Regions from separate parts of the Paenibacillus sp. Y5S-9 genome, predicted to be linked through region 3. Evidence: predicted binding sites of a transcription regulator. Region 3 holds the regulator's gene; each other region holds the start of a gene.
What was found. The regulator Rex, encoded in region 3, represses fermentation and respiration genes when NADH is low (regulators of the CRP and FNR family bind a similar motif). The targets are predictions, from matches to a motif close to TTGTGAAATATTTCACAA.
Positions count from the first base shown of each region.

Region 1: V6669_RS28000 (formate/nitrite transporter family protein) is a predicted target of Rex. The motif match lies at 6,914-6,931, and genes of this name have one in related genera.
Region 2: V6669_RS17360 (L-lactate dehydrogenase) is a predicted target of Rex. The motif match lies at 4,965-4,982, and genes of this name have one in related genera.

Region 1 covers NZ_CP145887.1:6,372,092-6,383,144, reverse strand. The annotation lists gene V6669_RS28020 (hypothetical protein) at 1-2,691, shown strand, start outside; gene V6669_RS28015 (ABC transporter ATP-binding protein) at 3,191-4,075, shown strand; gene V6669_RS28010 (glutathione peroxidase) at 4,315-4,794, shown strand; gene V6669_RS28005 (FAD-dependent oxidoreductase) at 5,303-6,664, shown strand; gene V6669_RS28000 (formate/nitrite transporter family protein) at 7,040-7,891, shown strand; gene V6669_RS27995 (molybdopterin oxidoreductase family protein) at 8,335-10,398, shown strand; gene V6669_RS27990 (MFS transporter) at 10,592-11,053, shown strand, end outside.
Region 2 covers NZ_CP145887.1:3,939,431-3,950,483, reverse strand. The annotation lists gene V6669_RS17370 (hypothetical protein) at 1-2,504, shown strand, start outside; gene V6669_RS17365 (hypothetical protein) at 2,568-3,776, shown strand; gene V6669_RS17360 (L-lactate dehydrogenase) at 3,962-4,891, opposite strand; gene V6669_RS17355 (hypothetical protein) at 5,228-6,505, shown strand; gene V6669_RS17350 (hypothetical protein) at 6,652-6,861, shown strand; gene V6669_RS17345 (hypothetical protein) at 7,308-7,622, shown strand; gene V6669_RS17340 (NUDIX hydrolase) at 7,892-8,317, shown strand; gene V6669_RS17335 (GNAT family protein) at 8,522-9,064, shown strand; gene V6669_RS17330 (hypothetical protein) at 9,100-9,429, shown strand; gene V6669_RS17325 (GNAT family protein) at 9,621-10,166, shown strand; gene V6669_RS17320 (C39 family peptidase) at 10,210-10,803, shown strand.
Region 3 covers NZ_CP145887.1:4,304,804-4,315,856, forward strand. The annotation lists gene V6669_RS18865 (3-hydroxyacyl-CoA dehydrogenase NAD-binding domain-containing protein) at 1-495, opposite strand, end outside; gene V6669_RS18870 (AAA family ATPase) at 629-2,131, opposite strand; gene V6669_RS18875 (hypothetical protein) at 2,124-2,651, opposite strand; gene V6669_RS18880 (DUF5590 domain-containing protein) at 2,961-3,491, opposite strand; gene V6669_RS18885 (amidohydrolase) at 3,531-4,838, opposite strand; gene V6669_RS18890 (redox-sensing transcriptional repressor Rex) at 4,825-5,478, opposite strand; gene dinG (ATP-dependent DNA helicase DinG) at 5,703-8,558, opposite strand; gene V6669_RS18900 (tetratricopeptide repeat protein) at 8,701-9,348, opposite strand; gene panD (aspartate 1-decarboxylase) at 9,442-9,825, opposite strand; gene panC (pantoate--beta-alanine ligase) at 9,818-10,714, opposite strand; gene panB (3-methyl-2-oxobutanoate hydroxymethyltransferase) at 10,711-11,053, opposite strand, start outside.

The DNA of each region.
Region 1 (11,053 bases), 2.1 Mb from region 3:
GAGGTGCTGTTCAAGCGCCTGCTCTATGCGGTAATGCAGTCTGTAGCGACACGCAGAAAAGTATACATTGCGCTGGACCTTCCAGCAGAAGAAGTGACCGCAGGTGCCAAAGGATTGTTACGTTTACTGTACACAGCGTTACCATACGCCTTCCGGCGGCAGCTGGGATTCATGACGTTTGCCAAGGAGCCGCAGGCCAAGAAGGGCATCCACATCCAGTTTGTAGAGCGGGGGACGTTGCGTCCGAAAGACCGGAATACGGAGAAGGACTTCACCTTTGATCTGGTATCCGGCAGAGTGACACATGCGGATGCATCAGTGGCGAAGTTACCTTATGCGGAATTCGCCTGGGCTTTATTGCAGGAACCTCGTGCTGCGGATGCGTTCTATACCTTTGCGGACGAAATGCTGTCTGGCATGGAGCCTGGACGGGAGCTTTCCATTGAAGCCTATGGCGAACTATCGGTGTTCTATGCTCTTGAACAAGGCATGGAAGATCTGTACCTGGATAACAAAAGCCATGTCCTGAGTGGCTTGTTGACCTATCTGAAGCCGGATGGTGGATCGCGGCAACGTTCCCGCCTGAACGAGCTGTTCCTGACCTTGCTCAGCCGAGAACTGGACAGTGTGAAGCGTGAGAATGTACCCGAAGAAGACGTTGCTGCTCGCATTGGAGAATACTTCAGTGTTGCCGCGCCTGTGGTGCAATCCTGGATTGTGGACTATTTCATCTACGGTGTGAATAATGCCCGCGCCCAGAAGCGTATGCGTGCTGTGCAGGAACTGTATGCTGTGCTGGATCGGCATACGCAGCTGAATCGGGCATTCTTTGATAAAGTGCTGGCCAATGAATCGCTCACCAAGCTATTGTTCGAGCCTTATCTGGATAATCAGCTGAAACGTACTGAATCGGCAGCGAACGTTGTGGAAGTGATCCAAAGATGGGTTACGTCCCATCCATCTGCGATCCACTACAGCTTCTTGCTGGAGCGGACAGCCAGTGAGCTGCGTGAACGGTTATGTTCTGCACCTAATCCGGTGCAAGCTGCGAATGAAGCACTCCAGCGCGTTAGCATACTGGATCAGGTACCAGCTGAGAGTATTTATGATACAGGTATTACTGCACGAATTGGTCAGTCTGAATCTACAGCCCGCTCTAATCGAAAAGGTAAATCTCCGTCTGCCAGTCAAGAACCGGCATATCAGGAGGAGTTAACCCGCCTTGCAGACAAGCTTGCTTATGTCATTAACCTGTTTATGATTCAGGATCTGGATCTGGAACGGGTTAACCGTGAACAGCTGTTAAGTATCGATATTTTGCAGCATGGCAATGAGGTTCGGGATTGGGCGGCACGTCAGGGCTCGGATGTTTCCGCTCGAACAAACATGATGCTGGCAGCTAGAGCGTGGCTTAGTGGCGAGGGGAATGAAGAAGAGGCATTGGAGGCACTTTCCCTGGCAGAACGCAATGAACTTCAGCGCTGGACGCGTCGCTGGCTTGCCGGAGAGCTGCAGGCTCATCCGGGGATCGCGGCATATGAAGCTTTGCCGATGGCTTTTTATCGGGGAGGAAGCGGCAGCAATCGGTTGGATTATCCTGGCCTGATTGAATTCATCCGCACCAATGCAAGTCGTGCTGAAGGGCTGTATCCATTCTTCGATTGGTCAGGAGATCATCGAATGTTTGTCCGGGGTTCCAATGCGCATAAAGGATATGCGGATGCCATCGTGGCGTATTTCAAAGCCCATGACCGTGAAGCTTTCAAGTCGAAGTCGGCTTTCAAACCGTATTATGCAAGAGCCAGCAAGACAATGAAGCCGGTCTATGATCGTGCGAAGACGGAATTGTCCTCTCCACTGGTGCGGATGCTAACGGGTAAAAGGAAAAATCTGTTCGGATTAATCCTCTTGATCCTGGTTCTTGGTATTGCTGGCGGTACATATGCATGGATGAAAGATTCTGTAGAGCCGCCAGCGGCATCCCCTCCATCTACCCAGGAGCCTGTCATACCGGCTGAACCTGAGGTGCAGCTCGCGGAGCAGATTGCTTATATGATTCCTGCGAGTGAACAGGAGGGTACGCAATCACCTGCTCAACTGGTGATCCGTTTCAGGAATGATACGGGAAGCACTGAGTTTGAGCAAGGCAAACTTCAATTGACGATGAAGGATGGCAGCACTCAAGAGTTGGATGCTACAGGCAAGTGGGAGAGCTTTAATCGGAATGAAGAGCCTGATACCCAAGATACCTCCGATGGTGGCTCAGGAAGTACTTCCGAAGGAAGCACGGATGGGTCCTCAGCGGGAGACACGGGGAACACAGAGCAGACGCAGGATGGCGATCAGCAGGCCGATCCTTCAACATCGAGTGATGGCACTTCAGATCCTGCTACCGATGCAACAACGGATACAGGGACGAATGTATCGTCTAATGCTGCGAGTGGAGACACGGATCAAGGGACCGATTCAGATCAGGCTACAGGTTCGACATCACCTGACACATCTGTATCCAATGAACAGGATGCGGATGCGACCACTCCTGCACAGATGTCTATTGGAGAGGTAGATCGCCTTTATCCCTATGGATTGCAGATTGATCTTCCAGCGAATATGGATGCCGAGAGCATTGCCAGTGTGCAGAGCACTCAGGGCGGGATGACGGTAATCCAATTGATGCCGCAGCCTAATTAGGCTGTAAATCATCATATTATTTGAGCGTGTTGCATAGATTCATTGAGTGTCTTTTGATCCAACAATGAAAAAAATGCTGACTTCATACCTTATTAAACGAGCGTATGTGAGATGACCTTGAAGTTGAATTTCAAGGTCATCTTTTTTTATTTGATATGGCGGATATAGCAAACGCATGAAAAAAACTCACACATTCACAATTCAGACACAAAATTTGCGATTCAAGAGTTTGAAAGACAGTCAGAAATGATAAAGTACGCGGAATGAATGAGAAAAGATCTCATATGCACTTGGGAAAAGAGGGAGATTTCTGCTACAGAAAGAGCAAATAAAGCACGAAAAGAGAAGAAAATTTGGTTTTTTATGTTGACAAATGATAATGATTATCAGTATCTTTAGTGTAGAAGATATTTGCGTCGGAAATACACAGAATTACAATTTCGTTTTTGTTGTCATAGCCGGATTACATAACCGGGATAAATGAGAGAGGGATGATCGCATGTTTCGTCTGGAGACGACCAAGCTGGATATCGCTTATGAGGAAAGACTAATTGTAGAGGATCTGAATATTCAGATTCCCCAAGGAAAAATTACAGCACTTGTTGGAGCCAATGGTTCAGGGAAGTCAACCATCCTGAAAACGATGGCGCGTATTATGGCTCCAAAAGCAGGTAATGTATTGCTCGACGGGAAGTCCATCCATAAACAGTCCACGCGTGAAGTTGCCAAGCAGCTTGCGATTTTGCCACAGAATCCAACAGCCCCTGAAGGTCTTACCGTTACTGAACTGGTATCGTATGGTCGCTTTCCTTATCAAAAAGGATTTGGCTCCATGCGTGCGGAAGACAAACGTATGATTGAATGGGCTATCGAAGTGACAGCCATGACTGAATTCCATGATCGTCCGATTGATCAACTGTCCGGTGGACAGCGTCAACGTGCCTGGATTGCCATGGCACTTGCTCAAGAGACGGATATCCTTTTCCTGGACGAGCCGACTACGTTCCTGGATATGGCTCACCAGCTCGAAGTATTGCAATTACTGGAGCAACTGAATGCCACAGCTAACCGTACCATTGTTATGGTTGTACATGACTTGAATCATGCATCCCGCTACGCACATCACATGATTGGTATCAAAAAAGGTAAAGCCATTGCACATGGTTCACCCGTAGAAGTTATGAATTCGGATGTGCTTCGTGAAGTATTTAACATTGAAGCAGATATTGTGATTGATCCGCGTTCCGGTGTACCGCTCTGCTTGCCTTACGCTCTTGCAGGCGAACGTCAGCAATCGAAGACGCCAGAGCAGATGGTCATGAACAGTGCGATGGTTCATGCTGGAGGACGGACAGAACCACGTGTTCAAGCGACAGGAAGTTAACGAAATGGGCCATATGTGGTCGTTACATTATAGAATGAAGCCGTTGTGCGCTGTCGCACGCGGCTCTTTTGCATTCATGGGGAATTTGCAACGCATGGGAGCAAAGGGGACGGGTAGACCCGGGATTTGGTAATCGCATCGGATCAGGTCTATAATAATAGGACAGGCTGTGGGTTCATTGGTTATGCCAACGTGCTCGCAACAGCCCAAACCAACATATGTCATGGGAGGAATCAGTCATGTCCGTATATTCATATCAGGCGGTAACCACCGCGAACCAAGAAGTCTCACTGGATCTGTATCAAGGTAAGGTATTGGTCATTGCTAATACAGCCAGCAAGTGTGGGCTGACCCCGCAATACGGTGAATTGCAAAAGCTTTATGATCGTTATCGCGATCAAGGCTTGGTTGTACTGGGTTTCCCTTGTAACCAGTTTGGAGGGCAGGAGCCAGGTACAAGTGAGGAAGCGGAATCATTTTGCCAGATTAACTATGGTGTGAATTTCCCGGTGTTTGCCAAGGTAGATGTGAATGGTGAGGACACTCATCCTCTGTTCCAATACCTGAAGGAGCAACAACCTGGCGTAGGTGAAACAAGCGACATCCAATGGAACTTCACCAAGTTCCTTGTTAACCGTGAAGGTGAAGTGGTAGGTCGTGTTGAACCGAAAGAATCTCCGGAGACAATGATTGCAGATATCGAGAAATTACTCGGTTAATACATGAACGTTGAGAAGCCTGTCCTTGCATAAGCAAGGATAGGCTTCTTTGATTATTATATAGCGTGGCTATATTCTCTTCACAGGTAAGGTTGGCTTCAGAATAAATTTGTAATCATTTACCAATCTAAAAATCAACATTTAGCGGAAATTGAATGTATTTATTTTTGTACAAGTAAAACATGAATGTGGGAGAGGACTCTAATTTTATACGTCCATACTGTGTCCATACAGGGAACGCGGAAGCCTTTGCATAGCATAAATCGACCCCAATCCGGGGACAATGAAACCAATACAATGAAGGGGAGAAAGGCTTAAATACAGGGAAATGACTTCTTTCGACAAACTTTTTTTGCTCAACCTATTGCAATGTGAAAAATATCACATTATAATGAGTGTATAAAGTGAAATAAATCACATACACAGTTTCGAACAAGAAGTGAAATATTTCACAACCATAATAACGTTATATTCAAACTCATTTATATATTTCGAGGAGGAACTTTTAATGAAAATCGCAGTTATCGGATGTACACACGCAGGAACCGCAGCCATCGTAAATACCGCCAAATTGTACCCGGATGCTACCATCACGGTGTATGAGCGCAATGACAATATCTCCTTCCTATCTTGTGGCATTGCGCTCTACGTAGGTGGGGTTGTGAAAGACCCTGACGGTTTGTTCTATTCTTCGCCTAATCAACTGGCAGAGCTTGGTGTTGAAACCAAGATGCTTCATGAAGTAACAGCAGTAGATGCCAAGGGCCATACCCTTCAGGCTAAAAACCTGCAAACCGGGGAAGAATTTGAAGATACGTTTGACAAACTGATTGTGACAACGGGGTCATGGCCTGTCGTTCCGAAGCTTGAAGGCATCGAGATGGATAACATTTTACTTTGCAAAAACTACAATCATTCCAACACGATTATTGAAAAAGCCAAAGATGCCAAACGTGTTACCGTTGTAGGTGCAGGATATATCGGCGTTGAGCTGGTGGAAGCTTTCCAAATGAATGGCAAGGAAGTTACCCTGATCGACAGTGTGGACCGGATTTTGAACAAATACCTGGACCCTGAATTCACGGATGCGATCGAAGATACGTTGACTGGGCGTGGCATCAAGCTGGCTCTTGGTCAAACGGTACAGAAGTTTACTGGAGAGAATGGCAAAGTAACTAAGGTGATTACGTCCAAAGGAGAGTTTGAAACCGATCTGGTTATTCTGTGCATTGGTTTCCGTCCAAATACAGAGTTGCTTAAAGGCCAAGTGGATATGCTGCCAAACGGCGCAATCGTCGTGGATAAATATATGCAAACGAGTCAAAAAGACGTCTTCGCTGCAGGTGACAGCTGTGCTATTCATTACAACCCGACAGGTAAAGCATCTTACATTCCGCTGGCAACCAACGCCGTACGGATGGGTACACTTGTAGCCCGCAACCTGGTTCGTCCTACGACACCATACATGGGTACACAAGGAACATCCGGTATCAAAATTTATGAGCAAAATATCGCAGGTACAGGAATGACGGAAATGTCTGCTGCTGACGAAGGTTTGATTGTGGAATCTGTCGTACTGGAAGATAGCTACCGTCCGGAGTTTATGCCAACGGCTGAGAAACTGTTGCTTAAAGTGGTATATGAGCAGGCAACTCGTCGGATCGTCGGAGCACAGGTGATGTCTCAGGTTGACCTGACCCAATCGATTAATACGATCTCGGTCTGCATCCAAAACAACATGACCGTAGATGAGCTGGCCTTCATCGACTTCTTCTTCCAGCCACATTACAACAAACCATGGAACTTCCTGAACACGGCTGGTCTGCAAGCACTGCCACCGGTAGAAGTAAAAGCACCAGCAATGGTGTAAGCAAGCAGAATAGATGGTCGAACAGCGAGCATGATAAACGCCATACAAAGATAAGTCATGCTTATCTGTAAACATGAGGTGTACAATAACTGCCAGGATTACGAAACAAGGCGGACGATTATATAGGAAAAAGAAGACTGGCGAGTATATCGTCAGTCTTTTTTGTGATTTTTTAGCTTCAAAAGGTCTTACTATACTCTGCTGACTTAACTATTCAAAGACGCTCTGAAAGTATTTTTTTAAACAACATTGTGATAATTTGCACAAAGTTATGTTTAGGACCGAGATACAATTAGGATGTGGTATTCAACGCATAACTAATGAATTTCAAATGGTTTTATCCAATGATGAACAATGAAGGAGAGGATGAATGATATGGCAGCAAAAACACCTCTTGAGGTTGCACAATATACGGCGCAAACAGGCATGAAGAAGGCTCAATATCCGGTGTCTTCTGTACTGGTGCTTAGTTTTCTGGCAGGGGCTTTTATTGCGCTCGGTTTTCTACTGGATATTCGGGTGATTGCATCTGCTCCTGCTGAGTGGGGAAGTCTGGTTAATCTGATTGGTGCAGCAGTGTTCCCGGTGGGACTAATTTTGGTGCTCATCGGTGGTGGCGAGTTGCTGACAGGTAACATGATGGCAGTTCCACTCGCGACGATTGCTCGAAAGTTATCCGTTGGTAATATGTTGAAAAATCTAACCTTAGTGACGATTGGTAACTTTGTTGGAGCTTTGTTTGTCGCATACGCGTTTGGACATGTGCTTGGTCTGACCGGAGAGGGTGTATATCTGGCGAAAGTGGTGGATATGGCTGGACACAAGCTGCATGACGGATTCCTGCAGGCTTTTATCTCAGGCATCGGCTGTAACTGGCTGGTCGCGCTGGCGGTGTGGCTATCTTATGCATCGGATACAATGAGTGGCAAGGTACTGGGTATTTGGTTTCCAACGATGGCGTTTGTGGCCATTGGATTCCAGCACGTTGTGGCCAATATGTTCCTCATCCCGGCGGCAATCTTCGAAGGACATTATTCGTGGGGCCAATATGTGATGAATTTCATTCCGGTATGGCTCGGGAATCTGACTGGTGGTGCTCTGTTTGTAGCTGCAGCCTATTGGGTGGTGTACCTGCGCCAAGCTGAGCCGAAAGTGAAACCGGAGGTAGCCACGTCGATCGAAGCTGTGGAGACGGAGGCCAGAGCGATGTGGAGCAAGCAGGCGTAGCAGGGCATATATACACGTATGTATACATGGGTAATGGAACATTCATGTAGAAGAGAAGACGATTCTGATCTTGCTCGGTTCATGGCGAATATGCTGTGATGGAGCAAGGCGGGATCGTTTTTTTGTATGGGGTCCTTGTTGGAGTTTAACGCAAAATAAATTCGCCATGACAAGGTTCGGGGGAACGAAACCTGTTCATGGCGAATTTCGGGAGTGGTCCATGATATGGCATGAGGAGGAAGTGGGGAAACACTAGCCTAATGCCTTATTTTTAATTTACCCCTGAATTCTGAAGTTGAATCAAATGGCAAAACATTTTTTTGAAAATAATTTTAATCCGCTATAGCGGTGAATATTGGGCGAAAATATATTGTTCTCTTTACGTATTAACCTCGAAGAAGATATGATATAGGGATAGTTTTTTAAAGAGGGGGAGCCATACGATGATCGATCAGGAGAATGGAATTTTCGCAGCGGTATGCCCGCTCGATTGTCCGGATACTTGTGGTCTGTTACTACATAAAGAGAACGGTAAAATTGTGAAGGTGGCAGGCAATCCGGATCATCCGATCACCAAGGGTGCCATTTGTAATAAAGTCAGAAATATGACCGAGCGGGTGTATCACCCCGAGCGTCTACAATATCCGATGAAACGTGTAGGAGCCAAAGGTGAAGGCCAGTTTGAACGAATCAGTTGGGATGAAGCGATTTACGAGATTACGACCAAATTCACTGCATTGTCCGAGACTTACGGCCCGGAGAGCATCCTGCCCTACAGCTTTTACGGTAACATGGGCATTCTCGGCGTAGACGGCATGGACCGACGTTTCTTCAATGCGCTTGGTGCAAGTGTGCTGGAGCAGACGATCTGTAACTCTGCTGGAAATACCGGCTGGAAATATACGATGGGCGCCAACCACGGAACGGTGCCGGAAGATACGGAGCACGCGGATCTCATCCTGGTATGGGGCGGTAATATCGTCAGTACGAATATGCACCAGGTCGTTTTGGCGGAGAAAGCCCGTAAGAAAGGCGCCAAGATCGTCGTCATCGACGTTCATCGCAATCGTACGGCCCAATGGGGCGACTGGTTTATTCCTTTGTATCCGGGCACGGATAGCGCACTAGCGCTGGGTTTGATGCATGTGCTGTTCGAACGGGGACTAACGGATGAAGCGTTTATGCAAAAGTATACAGTGGGTCATGAGGCACTGCGTGATCATGTCCGCAGTTACAACCCTGAACGTGTTGCACGCATTACGGGTGTGCCGGAGGAAACCATTGTGGAGCTGGCCGAACTATACGGCAACGCACAGGCAGCCCATATTCACATCGGCAATGGCCTCCAGCACCATGATAATGGGGGGATGAACGTGCGTAGCGTTGCTTGTCTGCCTGCCATTACAGGGCAATGGCTGAAGCAAGGCGGCGGTGCCGTTCGCACGAACAGCTACGCGAGCACGAATAGCGACGCGCTGGAACGTCCGGAGCTGCGGCAGAATCCGGAGCCGCGAGTAGTGAACATGAACCGGATTGGTGAAGCGTTGCTGGAAGCAGAGCAGCCGATCCGGGCTATGATGGTTTACTGCAGCAATCCACTGGTGGTGGCACCGGATACCGAGCGGGTGGAGCGAGGTTTTGCACGGGAAGATCTGTTCACGGTTGTGCATGATCTGTTCATCACGGATACGGCGAAATATGCAGATATCGTATTGCCAGCCACATCTTCATTTGAAGCGACGGACCTGTACACCTCTTATTGGCATCAGTACGTTCATCTGCAAGAGCCGGTAATTGCACCGATTGGGGAGAGCAAGAGCAACGTGGAACTGTTCTCACTGCTTGGGCAGGCTATGGGGTACGATCCTGCAATCTTCGGAGAAACGCCGGAACAGATGATTGAGGACGCACTTCAGGGCACAGGCAACCCCTACATGAATGGGGTCACGTTGGAGGGACTGAAGGAACATCGATTCGTGAAGCTGGATATGACGCCACATGCTACATATCTGGATCAGCTGCCCACGCCTTCAGGCAAAATCGAATTGTATTCCGAGACAATGGAACAGAGAGGGCTTCCCCCGCTCCCTACCTATAGCGCTCTGGTTGAAGGATATGATGGGGAGAATCCGGCTGGACCTGCCGATACGTATCCATTGATGTTCCTGTCGCCGCCAAACCATAATTTCCTGAACTCCACCTTTGGCAATTCAGCCAAACATCAGCGTTTGGAAAAGATGCCTCTATTGCAGATACACCCTGAGGACGCTATTCGTAGAAACGTGGAGGATGGAGATGCAGTGGTCGTATGGAATGATCGTGGGCGCATCGAACTTACCGCCAAGGTGAGTGAAGCCATGTTGCCGGGAACCGTCATCAGCCAAGGTTTATGGTGGGATGGTGATGGCAAGAAGCAGCGAGCCAATTCGCTCACGTCCAACCGATTGTCTGACATGGGTAACGGGGCGACCTTCTTCTCGGCCACTGTTGAAGTGAAGCGTCAATGAGTGTGCTTGCAGCATGATTTTTTTGAGGTAAGATGAACAAAGGATAAAACTTGAGCAGGATCTAAAGAGCAATACATGTGACACTTCATAAAACCTTCGCTCTGGCTGGTTATGGTTATGCCGTCAGGGCAAAGGTCTATTTTTTATGGTTATTTGTTTGTGCAGAGGTACTAAGGAGAATGAATTAACGATGATGAGATGGCTGGATAACTATCCAAAAGAAGTGAGAATATTTTTATTAGCAAGTCTGGTTAACGCAACAGGCAGTGCCTTGATGTGGCCGTTGACCACCATGTATGTGTTTGATGAACTTGGACGGACGATGGCAAACGCGGGTTTTGTGATCCTGATTCAGTCCCTGGGTGGCATCTTTGGACAATTGCTTGGAGGTTCATTGTACCATCGGGTGGGTGTGAAGAAGCTGATTATCGGCTCACTGGCTCTTAATGCGTTAGGTTTGTTTGCGTTGCCGTGGATTAGTGCGTACTGGGTCGTATTTATATGTGCCATGGGCTGGATTGGTCTGTTCAGTTCATTGTCGCTGCCAGCGATTCAGGCCTTTATTGGCTTCCGGTTTGCGGAGCGACGCGGTGAATTATTCAATATTATCTATGTGGCGAACAATATTGGGGTGGCGATTGGTACGGCGCTGAGT
Region 2 (11,053 bases), 370 kb from region 3:
AGCAAGTAGAAATATCAGTTTGGGGAAAAAATTCTGCCGGGCAACTTGTAACACCCCATCGTATTGTATCTTCAGAACTGTTAGGTGCAAACGAGTCCACGGGAGTTACAGGGGTGACTGGTGCAACTGGTGTAACCGGAGTAACTGGAGTAACTGGAGTTATTGGTGCGACTGGAGTGACTGGGGCAACTGGAGATACAGGAGTAACTGGTACAACAGGAGTCACTGGAGTCACTGGAGTTACTGGTGTAACTGGAGCAACAGGAACCACTGGAGAATCTGGAGCCACAGGAGCAACTGGGGCAACAGGAGTAACTGGAGTTACCGGAGTAACTGGAGTAACCGGAGTAACTGGTGAAACTGGAGCAACTGGAGCAACTGGAGTAACTGGAGTAACCGGAGCAACTGGAGCCACAGGAGCAACTGGGGCAACAGGAGTAACTGGAGTTACCGGAGTAACTGGAGCTACTGGAGTAACTGGTGAAACTGGAGCAACTGGAACCACTGGAGTAACTGGAGCAACAGGAGCCACAGGAGCAACTGGGGCAACAGGAGTAACTGGAGTTACCGGAGTAACTGGAGCAACTGGAGCAACTGGTGAAACTGGAGCAACTGGAGCAACTGGAGTAACTGGAGTAACCGGAGCAACTGGAGCCACAGGAGCAACTGGGGCAACAGGAGTAACTGGAGTTACCGGAGTAACTGGAGCTACTGGAGTAACTGGTGAAACTGGAGCAACTGGAGCAACTGGAGTAACTGGAGTAACCGGAGCAACTGGAGCCACAGGAGCAACTGGGGCAACAGGAGTAACTGGAGTTACCGGAGTAACTGGAGCTACTGGAGTAACTGGTGTAACTGGAGCAACAGGAGCCACAGGAGCAACTGGGGCAACAGGAGTAACTGGAGTTACCGGAGTTACTGGAGTAACTGGAGTTACCGGAGTTACTGGAGTAACTGGAGTAACTGGTGTAACCGGAGTAACTGGTGAAACTGGAGCTACTGGAGTAACTGGAGTTACCGGAGTAACTGGAGCTACTGGAGTAACTGGTGAAACTGGAGCAACAGGAACCACTGGAGTAACTGGAGAAACTGGAGCCACAGGAGCAACTGGGGCAACAGGAGTAACTGGTGAAACTGGTGTAACTGGAGCAACTGGAGTTACCGGAGTGACTGGAGTGACTGGTGCAATTGGAGATACTGGAGTAACTGGTACAACAGGAGTCACTGGAGTTACTGGTGTAACCGGAAATACTGGTGTAACTGGAGCAACCGGTGAAACTGGAGCTACTGGTACAGTAGACCCTACCGTAACTATAGTGGGAGTAGGCCCAAATGTTAGTTCTGAATTTAGTGAATTAAGAACAAGTGAAAAAACACCGATTATTGAATTAACTTCGGTATATGGCCTATCTAATCTAAGAGACATCGTCTCTACTTTGGGTGCTGCAACGGTTGGAACCAACAACACAGAGTTTCAACTAACCACGACAGCATCTGGAGCAGATACGGCAATACTTCAAAGCTCAGAACGGGGAAGGTATGAGTCAGGGTATGCTGGAGAAGCGGGAATCGGTGTGCGATTGCCTGTTGCCCCTACAGGAACACAAGTGGTAAGATGGGGACTTTTTGATGACCAAAATGGTTTGTTTTTTGGCCAGAGTGTGGCAAACGGAATTTTTGTAGCAGTCAGAAGAGCAGGAACTGACACGATTATTCCTCAAGCTTCCTGGAACGTTGATAAATTAGATGGAACCGGTCCTAGCGGAGCTACACTTAGTCTGGCTAAGGGGAATATATTTCAAATTTTATTTACTTGGTACGGTTATGGGGTCATTGAGTTTAGAGTTGTTATTCCTGATCCTACGACTTTAGCGCAGGAAGTAATTACCGTTCAACGATTCTCACCAAGCGGGCAAACAAGCTTGGCCGACCCTAATCTTCCTCTTCGTGCTGAAATCTCGAATAATGGAACAGCATCTGCACTTAATTTATTTGTTGGAGGAAGACAATATAGCATTGTGGGCAGATATAGTCCGGTATTCAGAATTACTTCTGAAAGAAGAACCGTAACTGCAACCGGGACTCTTACACCAATTTTGTCCTTCCAAAGAAAAGCAACTTTCCCGGCAGGTTCAGGCCGAACGAATTCAGTCAGTGTAAAACTTGAAGGGATCGACCTTGTAACCTCAGACGATATATACTACCAGATCATATTAGGCGGAACCATTAATGGAGCCTTTGCGACGTATCCAACGGCAACGACGAATATTCCAAACTCGGAGACAGGTCTGTTAGTAAATAGCACGCTAACGACAATTACTGGAGGTCAGGTACTACTACAAGGCTTAGCAGCTGGCGTAGAAGGCAGTGCCAGAATTTTAGCTTCTGCGTCATTATTGGATTTTCAATTACCAGACACTGAATTTGTCACGCTGGCTGTAGCTAACTTAAGTGGTGGTACGAATTCTGTCACCGCAACCTTTAGTGTCACTGAAGAATGGTAGTTAATAAAAGCGGGGAGAAGAATATTTACTTCTTCTCCCTCTTTCTGCAAAGGAGGAGAAACATTGTCAGATATTATCATCTCCAATATTGGGCCAAATGTCAGTTCGCAATTCGATGAGTTGCGTGTAGCACAAAAAACTCCAATTGTGGAGCTAACCTCTGTGTATGGTTTATCGATCCTTAGAGATGCAGTTACGACTACTGGTGCTGGCACGGTTACAAATAACGCGACTGAGTATAATTTGAGCAACACTGCCAGTGGCGTAGACTCAGCCATTTTAGAAAGTGTATTGCGAGGACGATATGAACCGGGTTATGCAGGAGAGGCGGGGATAGGGGTTCGAATTCCTTCTCTGCCAATAGGTAACCAAGTGGCGCAATGGGGATTATTTGATACTCAAAACGGAGCCTTTTTTGGAGTGAACAGTACTACGGTGTTTGTAACCGTGCGTAGAGCAGGAGTTGATACGACAGTTCCTCAAAGCTTATGGAATGTAGATCCATTAAACGGGACAGGACCAAGCGGAGCTACACTAAACTTATCAAAAGGGAACATATACCAAATTGTGTTTACATGGTATGGTTACGGAGTGATTGAATTTAGAGTGGTTATCCCTGATCCCGTAACGTTAGCCCAAGAGGTAATTACCGTTCATCGATTCTCCCCAACAGGGCAAACAAGCTTTGTTGATCCAAATCTTCCGTTAAGAGCACAAGTTGCTAATAATGGAACCGGTGCTGCTTATAGTATATTTGTGGGTGGAAGACAATATAGTATTATCGGCAAATATGAACCAACCTATAGAGTCACTTCCGAAAGAAGAAGAATAACAAATGTTACATCAACGTTAACACCCGTAATTTCATTTACAAGAAAAGCTGTGTTTCCAGCGGGTTCGGCTAGAACGAATTCGGTTCAGGTGAATTTGGAAGAAATCAATGTTATTTCATCCGTAGATCTAAGTTACCAAGTGCTTGTGGGAGGGACGTTAAATGGAGCTTTTGTTAATTTTCCCACAGCTACAACGATTATTCCTGATAGCGAGACCGCACTACTAGTCAACAATACCTCTACAACAATTACAGGTGGAGAAGTGGTGTTTCAAGGCATTACAGGAGGGGGAGCAGGGAATACCAAAATATTGGCCTCTTCAGAACTTTTGGATTTCACTCTTCCGGAAAATCAGGTTGTAACTTTAGCCGTATCGAATATTGGTGGTCCAGGCTCGAACACAGTTGATGTGGTATTTAGAGTAACTGAGAGTTGGTAATTAGTAATTAGTAATACCCTGTAGCTGTAGACATTGAATGATTCAAAATCCAGAAATCAAAAAAATGTTCAAAGATTAGAATTGACGGAATAAATGTTATGTAAACTAAATAAAAATTAGAAAAAAAATAACCACCTGAATACTCCTTAATACAGGAATACAGGTGGTTATTTTTTATACGTGGATTACTCCAATCCAGCGATCTGTTCTTTTAATTTGTTAGCAGATGCCTGGAAAGCCACTTTCTCGGATTCATTCAACGGAAGAGGCAGAATCTCGCGCACACCGTTGCGATCGACTACACATGGAACACCCAGATAAACATCCGATACGCCATTGTAATCTTCAAGCAACGTGGATACGTTCAGAACGGAGCCTTCGTTGCCGAGAATTGCAGCTACAATGCGGTCCAGAGCAAGTGCGATTGCATAGGAAGTTGCTCCTTTGGCATTAATAATCTCATACGCTGCATTTTTGGTACGGTCGAAGATATCCTGTTGTGTTTCTTCATCCAATTCCAGATCTGTTCCTGCAACGTTAGCCAGGCTCCATACCGGTACTTCGGAATCTCCATGCTCACCAATAATATGTGCGTGAATACTACGCGGGTCGATCCCTTTATTCTTACCAATCAGGTAACGGAAACGTGCGCTGTCGAGCAATGTACCTGAACCGATGACACGGGAAGCAGGCCATCCACTTTGTTTCCATGAAGTATAGGACAAAATATCTACAGGATTGGTTGCAATCAGTAAAATACCATGAGAATTCACTTCAGTAATACGTTCAATGATATCTTTGAAAATGCTTGCATTTTTCTTCAGCAGATCAATCCGGGTTTCGCCCGGCTTCTGGGAAGCACCCGCTGTAATAATAATGATATCTGCATCTTTGCAGTCGGAATAATCGCCAGCCCATACTTTCACGCCTCCCGTAAATGGAAGACCGTGGTTCATATCGAGCATTTCTCCTGTTGCTTTATCATGATTCACATCCACAAATACCAACTCGGACGAACGCTGTCTCAACATTAGCGTGTATCCCGTTGTTGTTCCCACCGCACCCATGCCTACAATCACGACACGACTTGGTTTCAGAGCTGCACTATTTGTCATGTTCATATCCTCTCCTTTTTGGGTTATACTCCCATCCATATTAAGGGATTAGAGAGTATAAAGCGAGTGTTGTCTATAAAATAGTTCACATTTCATGTCTTTTTACCAATTATTCCGTCGAAAAACAGTTTAGGATAAAATTAATGGTAATAAATGTGCGACATCTAGCCTAGAGCATCAGCTGGAAAAAGGGAGCGGGCAGCGCATACGTAGCCAATGAGCCTTTTACATAAGGTTTGTGGTAGAATAGGAGCAGTGGATTCTGATGAATCGTAAATAAAACGCCATAGGACAGGCATGCGCGCCTGTATATTGGATGAGAGAGGTGGAACCCACTTGCGTTCGCAATGGATTAAAATCGCGCAGACAGCATTGCTGTCTATAGGTATAGCAGCTTTATTGGCTGCATGCACCGACTCAGATCAACCTCCGGTAGCAGAACCTCCGCAGCAGCAGGAGGACGCCGGGAATACAGGGCAGACATTAACTGTCGTTCCCCCTGTGAACAGTACAGAAGCTGCAGATATGGCCAAGTACCAAATACAGACCCGTTTGACCGATTTTCAGTTGCTCAATGACAACGGAGGATTGGCGTGGGGTGTGACGCGGAATGCGCTGCGTCTGTACTACACTCAGGATCAGGGAAAGACCTGGACCAATATTTCACCTTCGGAAAATGTACAATTTCCGGCTAACCCTAAATATGGACAAAGCATTTATTTTGTAGATCGTGCACATGGTTGGATTGTTCGTGAAGGCATGGGTGGAACAGATACCATGGTGCTTCGCACCAACAATGGGGGCGTAACTTGGAGCCTGTCTTCTCTGTCCAAAACGGATAAAGTGACCGCGATCTCATTTGTATCTCCTGAGAAAGGCTGGATTCTCACCACGGTTGATACCGCTATTGGTAAACAGGACAAGAAACTTTACTTCACCGAGGACGGTGGAATCACTTGGAACCGCATGTCATCCAGTGATGAAGACGGCAAACAGGAAGCAGAAGAGATTTCCAAACGTGGATACACAACGGGGATGACTTTCTCGGATCCAAAGCATGGTTTCTTAACAGCGCTTGAGTTCGGTACACCGAAGTTGTATGTAACATCAGACGGCGGAGAGAACTGGGATACTGGACCATCCTTTTTTGATCGAAACAAATTCAACGGGTGTGGTAATTTCAGTGTTAGTTCACCACAATTTTTTGGACGTGAAGCGCAGTCAGCCTGGATATCAATGTCCTGTTCCCAAGGGGAGAGCACGACATTCAATGGATTCTTTACCACCGATGGAGGAAAGAGCTGGAAGCTGTCCAATTTCACTTTAAACAAACAAACGGGTCCGAATCGTAACCTTTCACCGGTATTTCTGAACGCTTTAGAAGGTTGGGCGATGCAAAAGGGCATAACCTACTACACCAAGGATGCGGGAAAAACATGGAGCGCTCTTCCTTCAAGTAGTGTACTGGAGAAAATTCTCGAAGACTATCCTGAAATTGTGAAGATGCAGATGGTTACCTCCAAGCTTGGCTGGATACTGGTTGAAAATACAGATGCTAAAAGATCGTTGTTATTGCAAACGGTGGACGGTGGTGTACATTGGAAAGTGCTTTAAAAGTAGAGTGTTGTAGATGTGAATAGATAAGGAAAGTGAGGAGCCAGAGGGTTCCTTTTCTTTTTTTGTTTAGTTTGTGAAATAAATCACAATTTAATCTGTTAAAAGGTGATATATTTAACTCAACAAGAGAAGGAGTGATGAAGATGAGAACCAACGGTCAGACTCAATTCACGCAGGCGGACGATTTAACCAGATATATGCTTCAATTATGCTACACATGTGACGATGCCAATCGTTGTACAACAGAGGAAGCGGTGAAGGCTTGCATGGCAGAACACGCTCAGGCAGACCAGCCCGAACCAGCCGAAGGTGGAGAAGTAACTCGCGGGTTTATGGACTTGATGTACGCATAGGCTTATGATTCACGGATCATTCACAGAGAACGCTCCTGCGGGAGGGTTCTTTTTGATTTGGAGAGAAATGTATGCGCTTTTAAATGTACTACGCAAATATTGCAGTATGGGTTATTATATAAATAATTAAGGTAAATCACTCAAAATGTGGAATTCGTGATAAAGGTCTGAAATAGCAGAAAGAATAAAACTATGAATATTCAAGATCTCCCAATTGAAATAAAAGAACATATAGGGGAAGTCCAGAAAATCACTTTTCCTAAGCAAGGTCATACTTCTACTGTGGCTATACTGGATACGTTTGATCAAAAGTACGTCATCAAGAAGACAGAAAACGATCTTTATAATGAATGGTTATTAGATGAATATAAGGTGCTCCAATACCTTTACCATACGGGACTCCCTGTTCCAAAGGCATATTTATTTCATATTGAGGACACATCGAGATGGCTTCTGATGGATTATATCGACGGAATAAGTTTAAGAGAATTCTCTCTACGATGCCTGACCTCCAAAGTAAAGAAAAAGCGATTTTTAACTTTGGGCTTTGTTTAAAGAAAATACATGAATGCTCTTGTCCTGTTGAATTATTGAACAATGACACTCCTTGGTTAGAGACAATGCTTAATAAAGCAGAATATAATCTTACTCACTTTGCTGTAGACGGATCAGCAGAACTACTTCAACAGTTGAAAGAAGCAAGACCAAAACCAATAGATAACACTTTCATTCATGGAGATTTTACTATAGATATGTGCTAGTTAATGATTGCAATATTGTTGGAGTTATTGACTGGGCAGGTGCCGCTTATGGCGATCCAAGATATGATGTAGCATTAGCCATTAGACCGAAACAGAACGCGTTTGATAATGAAAGAGATAGAGAAATATTTTATAACGGGTACGGAAAGTTAAGAATAACGGATGAAGAATACAGTTATTATGAAGACGGGATATATAATTTCTTTTAGTATGGCTGTAAATCATATTACTCAAACGCATATCCAATCTCTTTAGAAGGAGTCGAATAAATGAGCCCTCCAAAACATATCTTATCTGCCGCTGCAATTGTGATCAACGAACAAAATGAATTATTACTTATTAGAGGACCACGAAGAGGATGGGAAATGCCAGGTGGTCAAGTGGAAGAAGGAGAATCTCTAAGTCAAGCTGCAATCAGAGAAACAAAAGAGGAGTCCGGAATCGACATCGAAATCATCAAATTCTGTGGAATATTTCAAAATATCGAGAATTCAATATGTAACACATTATTTCTAGCCAAACCATTAGGAGGAGAATTAATCACATCAACGGAGAGCTTAGAGTCTGGTTTCTTTCCGATTGAAGAAGCCATTTTAAAAGTCGAATGGAAAAACTTCAGAGAAAGAATAGAATATTGCTTAAACCCTGAGATGCAACCTTTTTGCATTGAGTTCAGTGATAAGAATAATATTTAAAAGTTCCCTAGAAGCGTGGTACATATTATTGTGTCTCCCTATTATTACCTTTGATCGCAGATTCATCATAGACATGGGTCTAGGAATAAAGCCGAATATGGCCTTATTCAAGGGGGGGTTCTAATATTACTTCCATACTTGCTATGAAAAGCTTATCAAAGATAGATAAGTGGTGATTAAATGAAATGAATCGGAGAGTGGGTTATGTTTAAATATCAAATGGATACTGCTACCTATATATCGCTATTGGCAATGAAAGATGCACCCCAATTATATAATTTGATCGATCGAAACAGGGATCATATAGGAGCGTGGTTGAAGTTCCCCAGTATGACATTAACAGAAGATGATTCAAGAAATTTCATCAAGGGAACACGTATACGCTATGCTCAAGATGATGGTTATTGGTTAGGAATCTGGTGCGGAGACGAGCTTGCTGGTTCTATTGGATACTTATACATTGATCAAGAAAACAAGAAGACTGAAATAGGATATTGGCTAGGTCAGGAATATGAGGGTAGGGGACTTATTACAAAATCGATTAAAGTGTTAATTGCTCACGCATTTGATGAACTTGAATTAAATAAAGTTGAAATTGGCATAGCAACAGACAACTTCAAAAGCCGCGCAATTCCTGAAAAATTAGGCTTTCAACGTGAAGGTGAATTAAGAGATTACGAATATATTAATGGTGCATATTTAAACAGGATTATTTATGGCTTAAAAGCAGATCAATGGAGAACGTAATAAATCAAAATTTATTTTAACTAAAGGGGCTTGTTATGAGAAAATTACCGCTTTTTGTAGTGACAGGCGCAAGTGGAACAGGAAAAACAACGATCTCTTCGCTTGTTCGCAAGCAACTTCCCGAATTTGACGTCTTTGATATGGATATCATCGATAACGTGGATTGGCAGATTGCCAAAGAGAATTGGTTGAGGATTGCGTATAACATATCGCTAAGTGGACGAGGGACTGTTTTATGCGGAACGATGGTGCCGGAAAATATTACATCATCCGATTACATAGATCGAGTTGATCGAATTCTATATATGAATTTACATTGTGACGATGTTACACGCGAGACGCGTTTAAGACGAGAACCTGGTTGAAGATCACAAGAATTTTGCAAATTGGTTACTCCAGAATTCGGAAACTGCGTTTGACCCGCCAATGCAAACAATTGATACGACAGAACTTACAGCAGTGGGAGTAGCTGAACAAGTTAAAGAATGGGTTTTAAAGAACTGGTGCGAGGAATGAACACCTAAAATAACCTGATAGTTAGATTGAGTGGAGGAACATGATGCTGCCTTTTCAAGTGAATGAATCTATTGTATTAAAGCTGATCCAATCTCGAGATAGAGATGAGTTGTATGCCTTAATTGATGAGAATAGAAAGTACTTGAGAGCGTGGTTACTCTGGGTTGATAAACGACAATCGCCCAGCGATTTAGATTCTGTAATAGAAGTATGGACACATAATTATGAAGAGAGGAACGGTTTTGATTCCGGAATATGGTTCAATGGACAATTGGTTGGGATGTTAGGATTGCATTATATTGATTGGAACAATAGAGCAACGAGCATTGGATATTTTTTAGCTGAGTCAGCACAGGGCAAAGGAATCATCACCAAATCAATAGAACAATTGCTTAAATATCTCTTTAACGAGTTGAAGTTAAATCGTGTAATCATTCAATGTGCAGAAAACAATTTTAAAAGCAGAGCAATACCTGAGAAAATCGGATTTACAAATGAGGGTACATCCAGAGAAGCTCAATGGGTCTATGATCATTATGAGAATATTGTGACTTATAGTTTATTGTCTAGTGAATGGCATACTTAAACGGTAGAGTACGTCATCTTGATGAGACGAAGGAGGTCACGAATTGTTTCTCAATGTATTACTTTGGTTGATTATTCTCTGGGTGATCTCCCTGTATTTCAGTTTTCCTAAGAAAGATCGCATGTACACAGTCAATGTGCCGAGCACATATTACATTCAATCTTCAAATCGGTTGGATATTCAGAAAAACTACGAATGCGCTGCATTTTCCAGTGCGTTTGTCTTGAGACATTTCGGGGTGGAGTCCAACGGAACAAAGATTTATAAAACCTATCCTCGCAAATTACTGGATGGAACCGTATATCCCAAAGCGGTCGTTGTTTTTTTTAGGAAGCTAGGATATCAGGTAATGTACTTACGTGGTAATGAGAATACGTTGAAAAGACAGATCAGCCAGGGTGTGCCTGTTATTTTATTTATTAGAGTACATCCCAAACAACGTTATTTGCATTTTGTTCCCGTCGTTGGCTATGATGAAACACATTTTTACTTGGCAGAATCGTTAGACCACAAGATTAATTGTGATGAAGAATATTACAATCGAAAAATCAGCATTAGTGAACTCAACATGTTATGGAGGTCATGGTTGCCCTTTTGTCAAAATTCATATATCGTCGTCCATCCGACGCAGATTTAAGACGGTCCTCTTTCAAGGGACAAGATATATTTGCTTTAAACGAACTAATCTGCTTTATTCGGAAAGTCTGCATGGTTAAATCAAGCAACTCATGCCCAAATGGCATGAGTTTTTTTGAACAACTATCGTTACGTAAACCAGCTCGACTCAATTAATGGTTATGAACAAAATAGATCAAACGTATAGGCAGTTGCTACTGATTTTATTGTTTTACCAGATAATTAGCGGAGTTTTTTAGTTAAAATGGTTG
Region 3 (11,053 bases):
TTCGAAAGTTGTATCCGAAGTTTTCAGTCCACGAATAATCTCTACAAGATCAACCCGGGATACCGGGTGAATAAAGTGCATACCAATAACACGCTCTGGGTATTTGGTCGAGCTTGCAAGCTCGGTCAAACTCAGCGTGGATGTATTACTTGCCAGAATGACATTGCTTGGACAAACTTGGTCCAGTTGGCTGAATACTGCTTTTTTCGCATCCAGATCTTCTGAAATCGTCTCAATGACCATGTCGCAAGTTCCAAGTTCAGCTAAATGAGCTACCTTGGTAATACGGGAAAGAATCAATTTCTTCTCCGCTTTTGTAATCGCCCATTTCTCCAGTTGTTTATCCAGATTGGTTTCGATCATGTCATATGCATGATCCAGCTTTTGTGTTGTGTGCTCCACGAGAAGCACATCAAGTCCTTTGGCTGCGAGCATCTGGGAAATACCTTGCCCCATCGTACCGCCGCCGACAACTCCTATTTTTTTGAAAAACATGGTTCTGCTCCATCCTTTCGGTTCTCTATTTCTCTATTGTACCCTGTTCGCCGAAAATTACAAATTTCGACCCAACATATAATAATATCTTAGCACGAGTGAAATGTAAAAAAAAATAACCAGCATAAATAAATTATGCTGGTAGAAGGGCACTGTCACGAAATTGACAACGAAATTGCTCTCCGGACAAAACTTCCTCACGAATTAAGATGTCGAGTGAATTGTCGAAAATTGTCCGTTGTTCTTCAAGCAACCGCTTTGTCTGTTCCATCAGTTCTTGCAGAATTAATTTATTCTCACGCATCAGTTCCTCGGTTGTGACCATATCCATGTTCACAATCCCAAGTGAGGTCAACCCCGAAGCCATCATGGTCTGTACAACATTGGTTGCCTGATCGAAGTCATTGCGTGAACCTGTGGAACGACCACCGTAGTACATTTCCTCCGCAGCTGCTCCTCCGAGTGCAATCATGATCTGCTCTTCCAGAAAGCGCTTCGTATAGAGGAACTGTTCCTGTTGAGGGTTATGACGCACATATCCCAGCGCCTGACCACGCGGACTGAGTGCCACCTGGCTTACACTGCCTGGACGAACGAGTTCTGCCATAATGGCATGTCCCAATTCATGAATGGCGACCCTTTTCTTCTCTTCCACACTGGACTCACGGTCTGTCTTCTCACCCATCATGACTTTATCAATAGCCAGGGACAAGTGCCGCTGTTCGATGTTCAACAGCCCGTCCCGCATGGCGTATATTGCTGCTTCGTTCATCACACTTTCGAGCTGTGCACCGGAGAAACCATACGATTCTTCAGCTGTTTTCTCCAGATTAACTTCCTTCATCAGAGGTTTATTCACCGCATGCAGTTCCAGAATATGCTTTCTGCCCTTTTTATCAGGCAAGTCCACTTGAATGTGGCGGTCAAAACGTCCCGGGCGCGTCAGAGCGCTATCGAGCATCTCTTTGCGGTTTGTTGCAGCGATAACAAGGATTCTCGGCGTATCGGAAGAATAGATTCCATCCATTTCCGTCAAGAGCTGATTGAGGGTCTGATCATATTCACGCTGTTGACCGCCCTCACGTTTCCCCCCGATGACATCGATTTCATCGATAAATATAATAGCGTTTTCCTTATTTTCCTTGGTGGCACGAGTTCTCGCGTCCTTGAACAAATCCCGAATTCTGCTGGCACCCACACCAACATACATTTCCACGAACTCACTGCCAGATGCTGCTACAAAAACAGAATCGGTGTAATGGGCAGCAGCCTTGGCCATCAACGTTTTTCCTGTCCCTGGAGGGCCCGTCAGCAAGATCCCTTTTAACGGGCGAATCCCGAACTTCCGAATTTCTTCATGTTTGATGAGAAAGTCAAGTGCTTCACGCAATTCCTGCTTGGCACTGTCCTGTCCGCCAATTTCTTCAAAAGTGAGCTTGGAAGGTCCTTTTTTCTTCCGTTTACGTTCCTGTGCAGCGCCTACTGTAATCCCGCCACGCATTTGCATCATGAACAGCAAAGCTCCGACAAGCACCGCTGCAATAAGAATCGGAACAATATTAACACCAGTAAAAGCAAGAAAAATAATCAATACGGGAAAAAATCCGATGGCAACTTCTTTTGTCCACTTAGGCATTAGGCCACACTCCTATCTGACCGGGCACACGCGGCAGAATAATAAACTTGCTGGCATCTCCGTCTCTGAGACTGACATATACATTGTTGTCATCCATCGCTGTATTAACCTTAATTCCATTGGTCGCCATCTTTGACAACGTTGGTGTAATCTCGGTGTATTGCTTGTTCTCCATCGCCTGAGCTACGGTAAACATCGCATCACCCCACCAACTTTCCAGTGCTTCACTGGAATGATCCACAACGTCCAATTTTAGTGATCGTGTTCCAATCAGGGTCTGTCCTTCTTTGTGAATATATTGTACCAGTCTGCCCAAATCAACATCAGGTTGCAGATCCAGTTTCAATTGTACGTCATTGCGGTTAATAGTTAATTGAACGTCATTAACTCCATCGTACTGGGTAACCATCTTTTCAATCGGATTCTGCACAGCCACCTGACGATATACAAACCAACCTCCAAACAACACAACGGCTGAAATGACGGCAGTTAAAGCAATAGGCAATACTTTTAGTTTCAAGTGAATTACCCCTCCCAGATTTTGGCCCAACCTACTGGCTTATTGGTATATAAGAATATGTGCACATTGACTCCTGCGATAATTTCGACAGGTTTATTTGTTTTGAATGTAACTTTGAGTACATATCTGAGTATATCACATCGTATATACAATTTCGAAGGCGAAAATATGAATAAATTATTAATTTTAACTATTTAAATTATTTAAATTATTTAAGTTTACGGGCAACACAAAGAACCGGTTCAGTCGGATATCCGTCTGCCGGTTCTTTTGTTTCATTCATTCTCTAGCTATGTCACTCTATTTGTTCTAGCTGTTCGGGAGTGTGTAGACCAGGTCCACCTGTTCTCCGTTGCTAAAACGATAAAAACGATAGTGGTTATGCGTACCGTCTTTATAATACACTTGCCACACATATATTCCATTCACAACTCCAGGCATGATTCGCTTAATCTCGCCGGCAGGAACTTCAGAACTGAAGCGATTGCGGATCTGCGCTTCGGACATGCCATTCTGCAGCAGCTCACTGTGTACAGCGTTTGCACCCTTAGCCGGTTGATTGTTTGCATCGAATTTAACCCAGACCATAACATCCTGGTTATCCTTGTTTTTGCCGATCAGGGTCCAGTAGATGTTATCAGAGCCTTCTTTGTCTCCCCAGATGTACTTACGCAATTCATCATAGGATGTAATGCCCAGTTGCTCCTGTGCTGCCTGTATGGCGAGCGCTTCTTCCTTGCGCTGGTCCTGCGTGACATGGACGTAATAACGCTGAAGTCCAAACAGAATCAGAACCAGTGCAAGCAGCGAAATCCATATCCACTTCTTTTTTTTCTTCAAAAGTCGAACTTCCTTTCCCTATGATGCTCTATCCTGCAATTAACGAGCAAGCAGACCATCAAATGCCAATTGAGACTCACGCAAAATACGCTCTTCATCCAGCGTCAGACATTCGCCATGTTTCACCACTTGTTTCCCATCCACCCATACGTGCTCTACATCTTTGGCAGAAGCCGAGTAGATCGTATGTGAGATCAGGTCTGTATGTGGATAGAAATGTGCTTGTTCAATGTCCAAGGCGATAAAATCAGCCTTCATGCCGACCTGAAGCGCTCCAGTATTGTTCAAGAAGATGGATTTGGCGCCATATGAAGTTCCGAGTAGTAATGCTTCACCCGCTGGCACTGCCGTCGGGTCACCAGACACGCCTTTATGAATCAACGCAGCCAGTCTCATTTCCTCGAACATATCCAGGTTGTTGTTACTTGCTGGTCCGTCAGTTCCGAGTGACACGGTAACTCCTGCTTTCAGCAACGCAGGTACACGCGCAACACCGGAAGCGAGTTTCAGGTTACTTCCCGGGTTATGGGATACAGCCACATCATGACGAGCCAGAATCTCAATCTCTTCGTCATTCAGATGCACCGCATGTGCAACCAGGGATGGACGGGAGAAAAAGCCCAGTTTCTCCAGATGTGCTACAGGACGCAGTCCATAATCAGCCACGTTCTGCTCGACTTCACGAAGCGTTTCCGACATATGTGTATGAAGAGGAAGGTTTAGGTCGTTCGCGACCTGTACAAGCTTCTCTATGTAGTCAGGAGGGCATGTATATGGTGCGTGTGGCGAGATTACGGTTGTAATTCGACCATCTGCCTGTCCATTCCACTCACGTGCAAACGCTGCCGACTCCTCCAGCTTCCGCAGTTGCTCTTCTTCCGAGCATAGCCCAATCACACCACGTGCCAGTGCTGCTCTAACGCCGGATTGCTCCACAACTTTGGCAACTTGATCCATGTGATCGTACATGTCCAGGAAAGCTGTAGTTCCGCCTTTCAACATTTCAAGCACCGATAGTGAAGTTCCCCAATATACGTCTTCTGAAGTCATTTTCGCTTCCATCGGCCACATTTTTTCCTGCAACCATACTTGCAACGCAAGATCGTCTCCGTGCCCTCTGAGCAACGACATCGCTGCATGACCATGCGTATTGATCAGACCCGGCAGGAAGAACAGTCCTTTTCCATCCACTTTGGTACAATTTTTGTCTTCATCCGGCAATGTCTCACCAATATGCACAATCTTGTCATTCTCAACAACCATGTATCCGTGGACCACGTTCCATGTTGTGCCGCCTTCATTAACGGCAAATTTGCCGTTGTGAATTACCCATCTATTTGTTGTCATCTTCCTCGTCGTCCTTTCCAGTCTCCAAGTAATAGGCCAAACTAAGCAGATCCGTTGTAAAGTCAGCATGGTGAATGCGGATATGCGGCGGTGTTTTTAGAATTGTTGGTGCAAAATTAAGGATCGCTTCAATTCCCGATTCAATAAGCTGATCGGCTACATTTTGAGCTTCCGTATCTGGAACTGTAATAATACCGATGCGGATGTTATCCGTTTTAACCGCTTCCGTCAATTCATTCATTGGTTTTACCGTCAAACTGTTGATTTGACTACCAATCTTCGGTCCATATGCATCAAATACAGCAACAATCTTCATGTTGTCTTTCAGATATGCGTTGTAGTTGGACAAGGCCTGTCCGAGGTTACCCGCACCTACCAGAGCTACATTAATTTGCTGATCGATTTTGAGAATGTGACGAATTTTCTCGATCAAATAGGATACATCATACCCGATCCCTTTACGACCAAAATCACCGAAGTAAGCCAGGTCTTTACGAATTTGGGCCGGATTCAGATCCAGCCTTTGTCCAAGCTCTTGAGAAGAAACAGTAGCCACCTCACGCTGGTGCAACTCGCTCAAATAGCGCAAGTATACAGGCAGACGTCGTACCACCGCTTCCGAAATTTTATCCGATTTCATTCTTGCTCCCCCTTACCAAGGCCACGATAAAATAATAGATGAAAAGATGAGCATTCTGTATAAACTCAATGATAGACGTGACATTTTATACAGAATGCTCCTTGTAATTTAGGTTATAAGTTCTTACGTGCAACTGCTTTAATCGGATACGGAAATATCTAATAAAGTTTAACGCCAAACGATAGTGTCATGCAATGATTTAACGAACAAAACAACCATTATTCTTATTCATTAGCAGGTTTTTCCAACCACTCGGTGATTCGTGGAACCATCTGCTCCGTGAGCATATGCTCCATTTTGGGACCTGGTAATGAATATAAAAAGAATTTACCATAGTACGCTTCAATCACACGTGTATCATAAACAATGACAATTCCTCTGTCCTTTGCTGTACGCACCAATCGGCCAAATCCCTGCTTGAAACGAATGACCGCTTGTGGCACTGACAGTTTCATGAACGGATTTTTCTTCTGTTCCTGAAGCAACTCACTCTTGGCTTCCACCAACGGATGATTCGGCGGCTGGAAAGGCAGTCGCACTATAGCGAGACAGGTTAGAGCCTCTCCCGGGATATCTACCCCCTCCCAGAAGCTGCTTGTGCCCAGAAGTACTGTTGCTTTGGCATCTTGGAACCTGCGAGTCAATTTGGAACGACTTCCACTATCAACGCCTTGACCAAGCAACGAGATGTCGTTGCCAGACAGCGCCTCCTTCAGCGGATCATAGACCTGTCGCAACATCTTGTATGAAGTAAACAGAACCATCATGCGTCCACGCGTAGCAATTGCCGTCTCTGCGAGTGATTGCACCAGCATATTAACAAAGTGCGCATCACCCACACTACCCTTCACACTTGGGAAATCACGCGGAATCACCAGAAGTGCCTGATCGCGATAGTTGAAAGGTGATGGCAGCATCGACGTTAACAACCGATTATTCTCAGAGGCTTCCTGTAAGCCGAGCTGCTCAATCATGAACTGGAATGACTTATCCACAGAGAGCGTAGCCGAAGTAAGCACAACACTTTTCTTTTTATCAAAAAACAAATCCTTTAGTTGTGCACTGACATCTACAGGTACGGCATACAGCTGGAGTGATTTACTGCGGAACTGGCCGCTGGCTTCCATCCAGTACACCGTTTTGGCGTCATCCATTCGCATGAAGAAACGTAGATTCTCCTTCAATGTGGTCAGATCTTTCAGTAATCCTGTAATGTCCGTAATCAGACTATCCGATTGATAATCATCCTGATCCTCTTTCACTTCAAGCAGCAATTTGTCCCCTTTGCGAACCAAATCGCCCAGAGTCACATAGATCTGGTTCTCCAGATCCTGCAACTCCTGCCATTTTGCAGGTTTCTGAGATGCTTTCAGACGCAGTGAAAATTGCCCCGTCTCGCCCGGTGAAGCATCACTTCGTTCAGGCAACAGACCAAACAAGGCATCGCTCATACGATCCCACAGTTCCTTGACCTCAAGAGCGAGCGGGAACATCTGGTCCACCATGGAGCCCCATTGCACCGAATTTTCATGCCCGGATAACTGCGAACGAAGCATAGGCAGCTGACCATTACGACTGTCTTTAAACAGGCGGGTCAGTGTATGAACCAAAGTGAAATATTTCATATGCATTCCAAGATGTTTACCAGCGACATCCTCCAGATGATGTGCCTCATCGATTACAAGACTCTCATAGGCTGGCAGCAGCTGATGCGCGGCTTTCACATCCGTAAATAATTTGGAGTGATTGGTGATTACGATATCAGACAACCCTGCCTCATGTTTGGCACGATGGTAGAAACATTTGCGGAACCATGGACAGGATCTTCCCAGACATGATTCGGATTCGCTCTGTACGGTCTCCCAGAAGTCCCCTCCGCGTCCGCTAAGGTTAAGTTCCTCATCATCTCCGGTTTCGGTCTGCGTAAGCCAGACGATCATCTGAGCAGCTGTGAAATAATCCTCTTTAGGTGTGGCGAATTCACGTTTATTGATTTTGTGTTCAAATTTGCGCAGGCACAGGTAATGTCCACGTCCTTTGAATACAGCAGCCTTAAACGGGAACGGAACCACTTGAGTCAGCATCGGAATGTCCCGCTCTCTCAATTGCTCCTGCAGATTGATCGTATGCGTGCTGACCATGACTTTCTGTTCTTGCTTCACACTTTCGTAAATAGCAGGCAACAGATACCCTAGAGATTTACCGGTACCCGTTCCAGCTTCGATCAAGAGATGTTTCTCTTCATCCAGGGCTTGCCTTACACTGCTGAACATCTGAGTCTGCGCTTCACGCTCTTCGTAATGATCCAGTGTATCCTTCAGGTTCTCCCGAACCTGGTCCATAAACTGTTCGAAGCTTACACCATCAAGGGGGTTAGCCTCCCGCTCATCGCGTGGTGCACCAATGTCGGTCCAATCACTTACATTAAGAGCAAGCTGACGATAATAGGTATGTCCGTCCAGATCCTGAATCGGCTCTGCTTCCTTCTCACTGCGCATCCCGTCCAAAAACCAGCCCAAGTCACTGTCTTCTGGTGCAAACAGGTCACTGAGGCGCTGAATCGTTATGAGCGGTAATTCCTTTAACTCATCCAGACACTTGAGCAGCACATAGGCTGTCGCCAGTGCATCACTGTCTGCCTGGTGAGGGCGATCATGTTGAAATCCAAATTCGGAAGACACATAACCGAGTTGATAAGAACCCAGTGATGGGAATGTAATCTTCAGAAAATCAATCGTGTCCAGAATACGGCCAGTGAACGGCAAATAACCGCAACGGTCAAGAGCATTCTGCAAAAAGTGAAAATCAAAAGCGACGTTGTGTCCAACTAGCACCACATCATTAAGCAGCGGAACCATCTCCATCATCATCTCTTCGAGTGAAGGAGCGTCCGCTACATCTTCATCGGTAATACCCGTCAACCCCGAAATAAACGGGGGAATCGGTACACCAGGGTTCACATAAGAACTATATATTTGAGTTATGCTGTAGTCATGATCTATGATGGCAAGTCCGGCCTGTATAATCTCACCGTCGGACTGCGTGCCGGTTGTTTCGAAATCCAATACGGCAAATTTCATTGCAATGTACGGTCCCTTCCATTCCAGTCTATGTTACAGCATAGCAAAAAAAAGGGGATTTGAAAATTAACTGACAAAAAAGCGGTGTCCCCGCCGCTATGCCAAAGGAGGGAACACCGTTTTTTTGTCGCCGAATTCCCGCTTAATGAAGGGTCGTCAGCTGATTAGCATATTGCAATTTTCCCCTGTTCAACCTGCAAGCTTCCATGTTGTACAGTGGTTCGGTCAATGTCGGGTCATACTGAAGGGCCTGTGCAAAGAGTGAACATGCAGCTTCGGGATTCGCAAGCTTGGCTTGAATACAGCCCAGGGCGTTACATACAAGCCCTTTTAAGCGAGGTGAACCCTTAAGGTACATGATCTGCTGCAAATGTGTCCCCGCTTCCGCCATTTGTTCCAGATTCAGATACGAGAGCGCCAGGTAAAAGCGAGTCAATGCACTCTCCGGATGGTCGGTCACAACCCGGGAGAACTGCATGATCGCCTGCGGATACATCTGTAGTTTGAAATAGCCCTGACCACGACTGAAACATTCCAGATGGAGTTCAGGCAGAGCGGTAACAGCTTCCTGTTCCGGTTCAAGGGAAGCAGGCTTATCCATCTCCCGCTCCCTCACCTGGCTCATCTTTTCTTCAAACATCAGCCATTCATCCAGCATTCCGTCACTCATCCGCTTAAGCAAATTCCACTTTTGCAGCAATTCTTGTTTGTTCAGGCCTTCAGCGGAAGGATAGCTCTTGATAATTTCATCTAACATGTCGTTCATTTCTGCGAAAACATGCTGGAACATCGATGCATCCCCACCCTTGAAAAAATGGATTAGTGCAGTGACCTGTACTCATTTTTTGCTTCAAGGGCCGATTTCATTCTCCTTACCAGTCGATTACATAATTGTCGCGTGGACTTCCTGCTTCATCGTTTGTACAGGTTTATTCTGTCCATCTACAAATACAACGGTTGGTTTGTGAGTATTTGCCTCTTCTTGGGACATCATGGCATAAGAAATGATAATGACGTTATCTCCAGGCTGCACCAGACGTGCAGCTGCGCCGTTAAGACATATGACCCCGCTCCCGCGCGGTCCTGGAATCACATAAGTTTCCAGACGTGCACCATTGTTGTTGTTCACAATTTGCACTTTCTCGTTTTCCATCAAGTCGGATGTTTCCATCAAGTCTTCATCTATGGTAATGCTACCCACATAGTTCAAGTTGGCTTCCGTTACCGTAGCCCGGTGGATTTTGGATTTCATCAGTGTTCTAAACATGGGACAATACCTCCGATTTTTGCAACCTTATATTGTCAATCAATCTTGTTTTTCCGAATTTCACCGCAAGTGCAATGAGCAGATCATCACGTCCTTGAACTTCTTCCTGATCTGCGAGCGGCTCCAGACTTGGAAAAGCCTGAATCTCGGCGTAGTCGATAACGGCAAGCGGTGAGCTTGCAATCTGCTCGCGCAGAATACGACGGATATCTGCAGCGTTTATAGCTGCACCTGTATCTGCGGCTTCCTGAGCTGCACGCAGTGCCTTCGACAGAACCAATGCCTGTGTACGCTGTTCTGCGCTAAGATAGACATTTCGTGAACTGAGGGCAAGCCCATCCTCTTCGCGAACAATCGGACAGGGTACAATTTCTACAGGCATATTCAAATCATTCACCATCTGTTGAATGACCGCAACCTGCTGAGCGTCTTTCATTCCAAAAAATGCACGCTGTGGCTGTACGATGTTAAACAGTTTGGAGACTACGGTCGTTACCCCGTCAAAATGCCCCGGACGGGAAGCGCCACATAGGCGCTCCGTCAGTTTTGAGACCGATACGGTCGTTTGTGTTGCCTGTGGATACATCTCTTCAACAGAGGGAATAAATACGATATCTACTCCTTGTGAGCGTGCTGTTTCCACATCTCTGGCTTCATCCCGCGGATAGCTGTCAAAATCTTCATTAGGGCCGAATTGAATCGGATTAACAAATATGCTTAATACCACGATATCGCTCTGTTTTCTTGCTGCCTGCATCAAGCTTGCATGACCTTGATGAAGATAACCCATTGTCGGTACCAGACCTACAACGGACGCACTGGACCGAATCGCTTGACGCTTCAAGCTTAGTTCCTGTCTTAACTCTGCGATTGTCCGTAATACTTTCATGAGTTACTCCCCACCTTTTCCTTGCGTTGTCCGCCGTACAGTTGATCCAGAACACCATCCGCAGCATTGAATACATGCTCTTCGGCCGGGAACGAACGATCTTTAACTTCTTTCACATAAGCTTCGATGCTCGTTCTGATTAATGTACCCACATCTCCATAGGTTTTGACAAATCGTTTGGGTGTATACGGAGAGGCGTATTGAACCACATCGTGGAATACCAGTACCTGACCATCACAGCCCCGTCCTGCTCCAATTCCGATGGTAGGGATGGACAGTTCCTCCGAGATCGCCCGTGCAACTTCTTCCGTAACCAGTTCAAGCACAATTCCAAACGCG